2 regions of the Streptomyces sp. NPDC045287 genome follow, and region 2 is predicted to be linked to the other one. Evidence: riboswitches for the same ligand, from Rfam matches in the RefSeq annotation. Region 2 holds a riboswitch; the other holds the start of a gene.

Region 1 (5,926 bases), on a different contig from region 2:
GACGCGGCCCGTGCAGGTGCACCGGCTGATCGCCGAGGGCACGGTCGAGGACCGCATCGCGGACATGCTGGCGCGCAAGCGGCGGCTGGCGGACTCGGTACTGGGGGGCGCAGGGGAGGCGGCCCTCACGGAGCTGTCCGACGCCGAACTGGCGGAACTGGTGCGGCTGCGCGCGACGGACGGCGGATACGACGCGGACGACGGGCACGGCGGATACGACGGAGGCAGCTCCGCGGGGCACGGCGGAACGGACGCCACGGACAGGGCGGATGCCACGGCCGGGACGGACACCACGGACGGGACGGACGGAGGGCGCGGACGATGAACGGTGCCTACGAGGACGAGACGACCTTCGACGCCCTGCCGCCCGCCCCCGGGCGCGGCTTCGCGGAGACCTGGTGGGGCCGGGCGTGGCTGAAGGCCCTGGAGGACACGGCGCTCGACGGTCAGCAGCTGAAGAAGGGCCGCGCACGGGCGCGCGCCGGCGCGGTGGGTGCCGTGACGGTGCGCCCCGGGCGGGTCACGGCGGTCGTCAAGGACCGGGACGGTACCGCGTACCGGGCCGACGTGCTGGTGCAGGAGCTGCCGGACGCGGAGTGGGACCGGTTCCTGGAGACGGCGGTGGAGCGGGCCGGGCACGTCGCCGCGCTGCTCGACCGGGACATGCCGCCGCACCTGGTCGAGGACGCCGCGGCGGCCGGGGTCGACCTGCTGCCGGGCCTGGGCGACCTGGACGCGGAGTGCGCGTGCGGGGCGTGGGACCACTGTCCGCACACGGCGGCCCTCTGCTACCAGGTGGCTCGGCTGCTCGACCGGGATCCGTTCGTGCTGCTCCTGGTGCGCGGGCGCGGCGAACGGCGGCTGCTGGAGGAGCTGACGGCGCGCGGCACGGTACGGGCCGGTGCGGAGGACGCGGTGGTGGAGCCGGAGGGCGTACGGGCCGACGAGGCGTTCGCGACGGGCGGCATCCTGCCCGCGCTGCCGTCGCCGCCGCCCGTTCCCGAGCAGCCGGGCGGGCCGCCGTCGCTGGACGCGGAGACGGATCCCGGGGCGGACGTGGACCCGTCGGGACTGGAGCTGCTGGCCGCCGACGCGGCGTGGCGGGCGCGGCGGATGCTGGCGGAGGTGCTGGCCGGTGCGGACTCCCCCGGCGGGGGAACCGGACGGGGTCCCGGTGGGGAGTTCGGCGACGCGCCGCTGACGGTGACTCAGGACGCCGTCCGGCTCGCCGCGACCGCCGCGGCGCCCGTGCCCGGGGTCGTGGCGCGGCTCGCGGCGGGGACGGGGCGGGACCCGGTGGACATGGACCTCGCCGTACGGGCGTGGCGGCTGGGTGGCGCGGCGGCCCTCGCGGTGTTGGAGGAGGAGTGGGTGCCGGAGCCCGCGCCGGCGGCCCGCGCCGAGGCGCTCGTCGCGGCTGCCGGGGAGGACGGCGGGCGTCCCGTGCTGCGGGCGCTGGGCGGCGCGCGTTGGGCCGGACCGGGGGGCGACGTGCAGGTGCGGCTCGGCCGGGACGGCCGCTGGTGGCCGTACCGGCGCGAGCAGGGCCGGTGGGCGCCCGCCGGCCCGGCGGGCCGCGACCCGGGCGCGGTGCTGGCCGCCCTGCTGGAGGGGGACGACGCGGGGTGACGGGACGGCGGACGACGGCCGCGCCGAGCGGGCCCGGCCGTCGTCCGCCGGGAACGGCCGCCCGCCGGGAGCGGCCGTCGTCCCGTACCGTCCCGGTGCCGCGGTCAGGCGGCGGTGGCCCCGAGCTGCCGCTCGGCGGCGTCGACCGTCTGCGCCAGCAGGGTGGCGATGGTCATGGGGCCGACGCCGCCGGGGACCGGGGTGATGAGCCCGGCGCGCTCCGCGGCGGCCTCGAAGTCGACGTCGCCGACGTTGCCCTCGTTGTAGCCCGCGTCGACGACGACGGCGCCCGGCTTGATGTCCTCGCCCTTGATGAAGCGGGCGCGGCCCACGGCGGCGATCACGATGTCCGCCTCCCGCACGGCGGCCGACAGATCGGCGGCGGGGGTGTACGAGTGGCAGTACGTCACCGTGGCGTTCCGGGCGAGCAGCAGCATCCCGGCGGGCTTGCCCAGGATGGCACTGCGGCCGACGACGACGGCCCGCTTGCCGGCGGGGTCGACGTCGTACGCGTCGAGCAGCCGCATGATGCCGCCGGGCGTGCAGGAGACGAAACCGGGCAGGCCGAAGCTCATCGAGGCGAAGGAGCTGGTGGTGACGCCGTCGACGTCCTTCTCCGGGGCGATCGCCTCGAACGCGGCGCGCTCGTCGATGTGCCGGCCGACCGGGTGCTGGAGGAGGATGCCGTGCACGTCCGGGTCCTCCGAGAGGGCCCGCAGGGTGGCGACGAGCTCCTCGGTGGTGATCGTGGCGGGCAGCTCGACGTGGTGCGAGCGGATGCCGGCCTTCTCGCAACGGGCGCGCTTCATCCGCACGTACGTGACGGAGGCGGGGTCCTCGCCGACGAGGACGGTCGCGAGGCACGGCTGCGCGCCGGTGCGGCGGGTGAGGTCGGCGGCGCGGGCGGCGGTCTCCTCGACGAGGCGGCGGGCGAGGCCGCTGCCGTCCATGAGGCGGGCGCTTGCGGTCGTGGACACGGGTCCTCCTGGGCGTCGACAGGAACGTGGGTGCTGATCGCCCAGGCGCGCGGCAGGAGGCGGTGACCGCCGGGCCGCTCCCCGGTGGTACTCCACCCAAGCGCCAGTCACGGCCCACCCCCACTGTACGGGAGGCGGGTCCGCGGGGGCACGGGCCGGGGGTGCGGGGGCTCCGCGGGGCCTCGGCAGGGGCAGCGGGTGCGGAACACCCCGACGGGCAGGCCGGGGCGGACGACGCGGGGGTGCGGGGCCGGGTGCGGCCCCCTCGCACCGCCCCGATCACCGGCCCGACGAGAGGGGTCAGCCCGGCCGCCGCCGGTTCGTCGCCCGCTCCCGCCCGGTCACGTGGAGGGCGCTCCGCTCCGCTCCCTCCGCCACAGCAGCTCGCACACCCGCTCCATCCCCTGCGCGAGGTGCCGCCGGTACGTGCTGTAGGGGATGCCGAGCCGCTGCGCGGACGCCTCCTGGGTGCGGGGCCGCTCCAGAAAGGTCGTCGCCACCGCCCGGTGCGCTTTGGCCCCCCGCGGTTCGTCGAGCAGCGCTTCGACCGTTTCGGTGATCAGGCGCCTGAGCGAGTCCACCGGGTCCGTGTTCCCGTACTCGGCCTCGACGGCGACCGTCCGGCAGGCCAGCAGGGGGTTGGAGCGCAGGTCGTCGGGGTGGTGCAGGGCGCGCAGGGCGTCGCGGACCGCCTGGTCGAAGTCGGCTCGTGCGAGGGTCTCCTCGGCCGGCCTGTCGGCGGCCGGGGCCACGGGTGTGTCGGAGAGGGCTCCCGGTTGGGTGCGGTCGAACCAGATCTCCAAGGGGGTGACCCGCCAGTCGCACGCGAACATCGTGAACAGGCGCCCCCGGTCCCACGGCACCTCGAACACCGGCCGGTGCCCGAGGTGGGACATCAGCGGGGACCACAGCGCGGCGTCGGGGCTGAGGACGAAGGACCAGCCCAGCCCCTGGGACCTGATCCAGTCGACGCAGATGCGCAGTTGCATGAGGTGGCCGACGTGGGATATCCCGCCGTACGTCTCCGGATCCACCATGAAGCGGCACAGGAGGAAGTGCTCGCCCGGGCGCAGCGGAGCACGGCGCTCGACGTGCTCCCACGCCTCCGCCACGACCGGGTCGGCGTCGGCCTCCTCGCCCCGCCTGGACAGCCGCAGCCAGGTCATGAAGGCGACGGTCCCGCCCGTGTCGGTCCGCCGGTACACCAGGAACGCCGAGGGCTGGTGCACAAGCCAGTGCCGCACGATACGGGCGGACCGCTCGCCCTCGACCTCCTCGGCCATCCTCACCAGGGTCTCGTGGTCCTCGGGCCGCAGGGTGTCCTCGTAGACGTCCCCCTCCTCGTCCAGGTCCTGGAAGTAGGGCGCCATCGGGCCGTACCGCTTGAGGTACGTGAGCGCTCGCACCGCGCTCATCACCTCGGCACCGGACGACGTGCGGACCTGGGCGAGCAGGTGGTGCCCGGCCCGGCGGTGCATCTGCTCGTAGCCCTGGGGGTCGCGCCAGCGCAGGTCCCGGTCGAGGACCTCGCGGACGAGATCGTGGAGGAAGAGGCCGCGGCGGCCGTACTGGGCGAACGGCAGGCCGCGCAGCCAGGCGAACATCGGCCCGGCGTCCTCCTCGCCGATCACCGCCTTCAGCAGCCCCTCGGTCGTCGTCATCGTGTGGGCGGCCGTCTCCAGGGCGGCCCGGTGCACCGGGGAGGGCAGGTCTCCGACCAGGGTGGCGAGCAGGGCGGTGATGACGTCCGGGGTGGGCTCCCAGGTCGCCCGCGGGCCGGCGTCGCTGACGGCGACCGATGCCGCGAGGGTCAGCGCCAGGGGGTGGCCGCCGGCGAAGGACAGCACCGGTTCGTGGAGGGCGGCGGACACGCCCCGGCGCTCCAGCAGGGCGGCGGAGGCGTCCGGGTCCAGCGGTGCCAGCGGCAGGACCTCCAGGGCCTCGCTCCAGGCGAGGTCGACCGTCCACGCCGTACTCGGCGGGAGGCGGCCCGCGATCACGACGACGGCCCGCTCGGGCAGGTGCGGCAGGAACCGGTCCCGCAGCCACCCCTCCAGCCCCTGGCAGCGCTCGAACGCGTCGACGAGGAGGACGACGCCGTCCCCGGGCGTCGCGCCTGCCGCCTTGGCGGCCTCGGCCTCGAAGCCGAGCGGTGAGGGGTCGATGAGCCGTCCGTCGACCTCGACGACGACGCGTGCCGCGCCGCGGGCCTCGTCGGCGAACCGCCTCAGCAGCGCCGACTTGCCGACCCCTCCGGGACCGTGCACGTAGAGGACGGCGCCCGCGCCCGGCTCCTGCCGCAACGCGGCCCGGAAACGCGCCAGTTCCGCCGACCGTCCGACGAACGCCCTGTCCCGGGCGGAGTTCAGCCGCTCCGCCAGGCTTCCGGACACCCGCTGCATCGCCATCTCCCCCGTCCCCCGTACGCCGCCGCGTGCGGCGCGTCAACACGACAGGACACACCGTACGCCGGTACGTGGACAGGCCACACGCCGTCGATGAGCGCGGGTGGCGCGAACCGGTCCGCGGGTCCCGTGCGCCGGGACGGCCGGCCTGTTCGGCGGTCGCCGGTTCTCCACCGCCGGGCACGTCCCGTTCGCCGCCGGAGCGGCGGACGCGGTCCGCGGTCGGTCCGGGGCCCCGCTCAGTGCCCGAGCGGCTCGTAGTCGTACCAGTCGAAGTGGACGGAGCCGGCCGAGGCGAACATGCCGATGACCCGGCCGGTGAAGCCGCCCGCGACCTCCGTGGAAAGGTATCGGCCGTCCAGCGACGCGAGTTCGGTGAACGTGCCGTCCCGTTCCTCGATGCCGATCGCGACGGTGTCGGGGCCGGTGCGCGCGTCGTCCACGGTGTGTGCGGGCGTCACCTCGATGCGGAGGACCACGGGCCCTGCGGGTGTCGGCCGGGACGCCACCGCGCTGTCCAGCGGGCCGATACGGGCCCGCACGCTCACTTCGCCGGCTGCCGCCTCGATGTCGTAGTGGTGCCGCTCGTCGAGGCGGACGGCCAGGCCGCCGCGGCCTTCCCCCGGGTCGACCAGGGCCCGCACCCGGCAGGCCGGGTGCTGCTGACGCCGGCCGACGAACGTCACGCCGGGGTCGTCGAGTGACCCGCCGCGGGCGTGCAGGGTCAGCCAGCCGGGCCGTTCCCCGGTGGTGCAGTCCTCCGGGGGGCGGTGCCGTAGCGAGATCCAGTACGGGGCCAGGTCGCCGTCGTCCGGGTCGAAGTCGTCCCGGCCCGGCACGGTGGCGTTGGGGTGGAGGTCCCACGGGGGCGCGGGCATGGCGGGCGACAGTTCGCCGACGACCGGCCAGCCGTCG
Region 2 (5,926 bases):
CCATCGGTCGGGGGCGGTGGTGGCGATGATCGCCCCGTCGGGGCGGTCGGGGGTGGGCTGGGCCGCGTACTGGCAGTGTGCCGCCGCCCAGGTGTCGTGCCGGGCCACGACCAAAGCGGCCGGAAGGTCCAGTTCGAGGACGGTGATGCCCGGCAGCGCGGCCAGGTGCTCCGCCGTGCCGGGCCTGGACCGGTCGGCTTCGACGAGCGCGCACGCCGGGGCGTACAGGTACCAGCCGGCCTGCGCGTGGGCGCGGTGGATGAGCCGGGAAGCAAGGACGTTGCCCTGGCCGGCCGCGGCCATCGCGGTGTCGTCCAGGACGATGTGCATGGCGTCGCTCACCGGGCGGCCGCCCGGGCCAGGCGGCGGTCCAGCTCGCTGTCGAGGTCCCGCTCCTGGGCGGGGGTCGGCGCGTAGCCGGCCCACTCCTCAAGAGCGGCGCGGGCCTGCTCGGCCCGTTCGGCGCGCTCGTCGGGGGTGAGGAGGGTCTCGGCGAGCCGGGCCAGGTAGGCGCGCAGCGACATCCCCTCCGCCGCCGCTATGGCGGCGAGCCGGTCACGGGCTTCCTCGGGAATGCGGATATTGGCGTCGGACATCATCGGGCTCCCTCCACACAAGGAAGGGTACGGGTACGTACCCGTACCCATACTATCGGTGGTGCCGCGCCCGCCGGCCGCCGGCCGCCGCCGGCGGGGCCAGGTCCGCTACTTCCCGGCAGCAGTGTGCTTCGCGTCGACGAAGGCACCGTCGACGACGCGCGGCGGCGGGCCCTTCGGGTACGGTCGGCGCCACCACGCCCGGACGGCGCCGCGTACAGCGGGGAGGGGATGCTCATGCATCGCGACAGCGAACGGGAGCACGCCGACGTCGGCTGGGGAGCCACCGGAGAACCAGGCCGGGACCTGTCCCGGGACGTCGGCTGGGGCGTGAACGGCGCCTGACCGCCCCGCCCGGCGCAACGGCAGACCGACCCGCAGCGAGAAGCCGCCGGTGTGCCACGCTGAAGGACGCCCGGCGGGGCCGCGCCCCGTGAAGCCGACGCCGCCCCACCGAGCGCCCACACCCCCGATCAGCGCAGGAAGGCCCGCCGTGGACCACACGGACGCCAGGGGCGTCGAGTACGAGGTGGTGCTGCGATCCCGCCCGGGCGGACCGGCCATCCTCGGCATCTGGGGCCGACCCGAGACCGCTGACCGGAGGTTCGTGGAGTGGCTCGGGCGGTACGGCACGCCCGGCACCGTCCTCACCCTGACCGCCACCATCGACGGCGAGACGCACCCGGTGAAGAGCTGGACCTACGAAAGCGGCCTGCAAGAGTTCACGGCGCCCCGACCCGCGTAGAGGGGGCCGACCCGCACCACCCGTCCCGTGCCCTGACCCGGGGAGGCGCCGTTGAGGAGGGTGTGGACCACGACACCGAGCCGGTGACCGGCACCTACCCGGACGAACCCCACCTCCCCCTGCTCACCCACACCGAGGCCCGCGAGGTGATCGAGCACCTGCAGCTCCTGGAGCGGCTCGACCCCGAGCGCGGCTGGGCAGCGGGGCAGCTCGCCGCCGACCTTGCCCGCCGCCTGCCCGCCCCGTAGCCGTCCCGGCACGGCGAGGGCCGCCGCGCCGGCGGTTCAGCTGGGCTTGAGAGCGAGTCCTTTACGGGAGAGGACGACTTAGTCGGGTAGCCGGGTCACGTCAACGTGACCCGGCTACCCGACTTATGCAGGAGGTCGCAGAGGCGTTGTCATGCGGGTGGTATCAGGGCGATGAGGAATTCCTGGTCGCGGGCGCCCGAACAGCGACCTTCGACGATTTCGGCTCCTGGCAGGCGAGCGGGCGGGCGCCGCCCCGCCGTGGCGGCCGCGAAGACCGACGACGTACGCACCGCGTACCTGGAAGGCCGCTCCATCGCCGCCCTCGCCCGCGACCACGGCGTCAGCCGCGGCGCCATCCGCACGGCCGTCGCCGACCTCCTGCCCGACCACACCGCCATCAAGGAGGACGCGTCCGCCCCGGAGCTGCCAGTCACCCTCGACATGTCGGGCAAGGTCGCCGACTACCTCCGTGCCACCGAGCTGGAGCCCGCCGAGCGGGCCGCGCTCGACCAGGGCGTCACCGTACGACGCGGTCAGGGCTACACCCTGCGCGTCACCGCCGTCCCCGCCGTACACCGCCAGCTCCTCGCCCGCCCGGCCGTACGGGAGCACGCCAGCAGGCGACCGGCGTCCCGAAGGCGCATCAGGCACGGTCGCGAGATACGGCGCGGTGCCGGTGCGCCCGGTGAGCGTGGTGGCCTGCCTCGCGGTGTCCTCCACGATGCGGCGGGCGAGCGCGGTGCCGTCCATCAGACGGGCGGCCTGGATCTGGGTCATGCTGCACACTCCTGGGCTGGATCGACTCTTCTCGCCCAGGCGCGCGGCTGACCTTACGGGCCGCTCCCGGTGGTGCTCCACCTCAGCGCCAGTCACGGCCCGCGTACAGCGTAACCGAGCGTGCGTACGGCCTTCGGACCACCGTCCCTCCGCCACCGGGCCGGGTCTACGGGCCCCCTACCCGGATGATCAGCTGATCGGTGATCTTGCCGTCGTCCTGCAGCGTGAGCATCGACACGGCCAGGAGCCGGGAACCGTCCGGGAACTCGGAGGACTCGCTGAAGGCGGCGTGGTCGCCCTGGACGACGCACTGCTCCAGCTTGTTCGTCACGTCCACGGTGTTGGTGTAGATGTCCGCCAGCGCCGTGCGGATTTGGTCTTCACCCTGGATCACGTAGGGATCGTTGGGCGGGAAATCACTGTCGACGAAACGGACCCGGGCGTCTTCCATGTAGAGCGACATCAGCGAAAAGAAGGCGTCCTCGGTGTTACCCTCTATGCCCTGACGCAGTGTCTCGGTGTCGAATGGCGCGTTGCCCATTGTGACCTCCTTCAGGCGTCTGCGGCCCGCCCGTGAGCGGGCCGCACGGGTCCTTCCTGACGAGACTCCTCCTCCCGGGCGGCTCCGGCAAGCGCGGCGGTGTGAACGGGCTCGGCAGCCGGGAGCCGTCGACCGTGAGACCGTTCATGGCCGCGGCGAAGCTCATGTTGATGTCGACGACCACCAAGTGCGGGTTGGCGCACTCCTCGTCGGTCAGCGGTCCGCACGGTCGGCGAGCCGCTCGTGTGCGAGGGCGATGTCAGTGCGGGACGCCACGTCCAGCTTCCGCATGATGCGGGCGACATGGTGCTCCACGGTCCGGGTGGACAGGACCAGGCTCTCGGCGATCTCCCGGTTGGCCCGTCCCTGGGCGACCAGCCTCGCCACCTCCTCCTCCCGGGGGGAGAGCTGGTCGCCGTAGCCGAGACGGCCCCGGCGGTGGGTGGTGACGACGTCGTGGCGGCGCAGCAGCCGGTGGCAGCGGGCCACGTCCCAGCGGGCGCCGAGGCCCTGGTAGGCGGCGATCGCCCCGTGGACGGCTGCCTCGGCGTCCGCGTGCCCGGCCTGGAACAGGCACCGCCCCCGGACCTCCGCCGCGCCCGCCGCGTCGAAGGGGCGCCCGAGCCGCCGCCACTCGGCCTCGGCCCGGGCCAGCAGCCCCGCGGCCGTGCCGAAGCGGCCCTCCGCCTCCGCGAGCAGGGCCCGGCACACCGTCAGCGCCGCCCCGGTGGCGGGGGCGTCGCGGCCCGAGGTCCCCGCCGCGAAGTCCTCGACGAGCCGGTGCGCCCGCGTGCTCTGGCCGCTGCCGTGCAGCGCCTCGACGGCGATGGGCACGACTTCGGTGGCCCACACCCAGCCGCCGGTCCGGTCCAGGTGGTGCAGGGCCGTCTCTACGGCGTCCCCCGCCTGCCCGGGGCGTCCCGCCTCCAGGTGGAGCCGCGCGGTGGCGGCGGCGGACGCGGTGAGGATGAAGCCTGTGTCGTAGCGGGTGAGCCGGGCGGCCTCGGCGAGGTCCCGGCGCGCGGTCGGTACGTCGCCGTGGACGTGCAGCGCGGTCAGACCGCGTACCAGCATCGCCTCGGCGGTCAGATCGGGGATCTCCTCGTACGCCCGGGTGACGCGGTCTGCGGCCTCGCGCAGCCCCTCCCACCGCCCCTCGTGCCAGCCGATGACCAGCCGGGCGGTGTGCGTGAGTCCCTCCAGGTACGGGCTGGAGGTGGCCTCGAGCCCGGCGGCGGCCCGGTCCAGGAACGCGCGGGCCCGCCCGGTGTACCCAAGGGCGACCGTCGCGTGCGCCAGGTTGGCCCACCCCCGGGCGTGTTGCGCCGCCTCCAGGGCCGAGGCGGCGGGGCGGTCCAGCGCGTCGGCGGCGGCCCACGCCCGTGCGTCGCCCAGCAGCATCAGGGCGGTGGCGCGGTTCGCGGCGACCGCCGCCCGGGTCGCCGGGTCCGTCACCGCGCGGGCGGCCGACTCGACCCGCTCCAGCCACGCCCGATGGCGGCCGATCGGCCACCCCTTGATGGAGGGGATGGCCGCCACGGACATCGCGCGGGCGGCGGTCTGCGGGTCGCTCTCCTCCAGATCGGGCAGGGCGCGGGCGATCTCGTTGAGGCTGTCCAGGGGCGTCGCGCCCTGGTTGCGCAGCACGACGCTCAGATGGAGTCTGATCTCGCCGCGCAGCCGGGGCGGCGGGTCGTCCTCCTTGAGAACCCGCCGGACGGCGCTCACCACGTCGTCCCCGGCGCGCGCGAGCTGGGCGGTACGGGCGAGCTTCACGGCCGTACGGACACGGGGCCCGACTCCACGCGGCGTCTTGCCGCTCCCGCCCGGCCGGCCTGCGAGCGATCGCCCGGGTTGCTCGGTGACCGCCCGGGTGTAGAGGGCGGTCGCGGCGGCGTAGTCGCCCCGGGCGGCGGCGTGGTCGGCGGCCGCCTCCAGGTATCGCAGGGCTTCCCCCGTTCGCCCGGCCGCCCGGTGCAGGCGGGCCAGGTCGGCCAGCGGCAGCGGGCCGCCCGCCCGGCGCAGGGCCCGTGCGGCGCGCAGGGCGAGGCGTTCCAGCCGGGGCCCGGCGATCCGTTCGTACACCGCGTCGCGGTCCAGGGCGTGACGGAATCGCGTGTGCCGCCCGTCGGCGCCGAGAACCGCTCGGCGTGCGGCGAGTGCCACGGCCCGTTCCGCGTCGTCGGCGGTCACCCCCGCCACCTCGGCGAGTACGTCCAGTGCGACTGGCCGGTCGAGGACGGCGGCCGCCTCCACGACCCGGTCGGCCGTCTCGTCGAGAGGGCCGCGCCGCCGGGCCATGTCCCGGCGGACCGCCGCCGGGACGCCGACCGCGTGCACGTCCGCCGCACGGACCGTGCGGCTGTGGCCGCCGGAAGCGGCCGGGCCGCCCTGCCCCGCCTCGCGCAGCAGCGCCTCCACTGCGGCGGGCAGCCCGCCCGCACGCGTGTGCACCAGCTCGGCGAGCTCCGGTTCGGCGGGGCGCCCACCGAGCCACCGCCGGACGTACTCCCCAGTCTCCTCGGGGCTCCACGGCCGCAGGGTGACCTCCTCGACCCGTACCCGGGGGTGGGCGCGGACCCCGAGGACCGGCAGGCCGGGGGCCGCGCGCTCGGTCACGACCAGCCGGAGCGACGGCGGCATCTCCGCCGTGAGCCGGTGCAGCACGTTCAGGGTGCGGGCGTCCGCCGCGTGCACGTCCTCCACGACCAGTACCGCGGGGCCGAGCGTCGCCAGCAGGGCCCGTACGCCACGTGCCAACAGGCCGTCGCGCAGAGCGGGTTCGGGGAGCGGAGGGTGTGGCGGCAGCCGGTCCGCCAGCTCGGGGACGACCGTCCCGACGACGCCGGTCACCGGTGGCAGGCAGAGGCCGGGCCGGTACGGAAGCCCGGCGAGGGCGTCGGTCATCGCCGCGAGGGGCGCCTGCTGCGTCGAGTCGGGGCAGGTTCCGCGCAGGTGCGTCAGTCCGGCGCACGCGGGGTCGGCCAGCAGCTCGTCCACCAGGCGGGACGCGCCGACC

Evidence for each region. A riboswitch is a leader RNA that binds a small molecule or an ion and turns the genes downstream of it on or off. The one in region 2 is predicted to bind ZMP and ZTP.
Region 1: another riboswitch for ZMP and ZTP. It lies ahead of AC07D6_RS25655 (bifunctional 5,10-methylenetetrahydrofolate dehydrogenase/5,10-methenyltetrahydrofolate cyclohydrolase); the one in region 2 lies ahead of AC07D6_RS32245 (bifunctional 5,10-methylene-tetrahydrofolate dehydrogenase/5,10-methylene-tetrahydrofolate cyclohydrolase).

What each region holds. Positions count from the first base shown of each region.
Region 1 covers NZ_JBWKJG010000017.1:63,248-69,173, reverse strand. The annotation lists gene AC07D6_RS25665 (DEAD/DEAH box helicase) at 1-325, shown strand, start outside; gene AC07D6_RS25660 (SWIM zinc finger family protein) at 322-1,629, shown strand; gene AC07D6_RS25655 (bifunctional 5,10-methylenetetrahydrofolate dehydrogenase/5,10-methenyltetrahydrofolate cyclohydrolase) at 1,734-2,579, opposite strand; ZMP/ZTP riboswitch at 2,639-2,727, opposite strand; gene AC07D6_RS25650 (AAA family ATPase) at 2,948-5,008, opposite strand; gene AC07D6_RS25645 (glycoside hydrolase family 43 protein) at 5,251-5,926, opposite strand, start outside.
Region 2 covers NZ_JBWKJG010000033.1:12,424-18,349, reverse strand. The annotation lists gene AC07D6_RS32265 (PIN domain-containing protein) at 1-330, opposite strand, end outside; gene AC07D6_RS32260 (hypothetical protein) at 339-596, opposite strand; gene AC07D6_RS32255 (hypothetical protein) at 1,090-1,341, shown strand; gene AC07D6_RS32250 (hypothetical protein) at 1,404-1,589, shown strand; partial or broken gene AC07D6_RS32245 (bifunctional 5,10-methylene-tetrahydrofolate dehydrogenase/5,10-methylene-tetrahydrofolate cyclohydrolase) at 2,238-2,366, opposite strand; ZMP/ZTP riboswitch at 2,393-2,472, opposite strand; gene AC07D6_RS32240 (nuclear transport factor 2 family protein) at 2,533-2,907, opposite strand; gene AC07D6_RS32235 (LuxR C-terminal-related transcriptional regulator) at 3,121-5,926, opposite strand, start outside.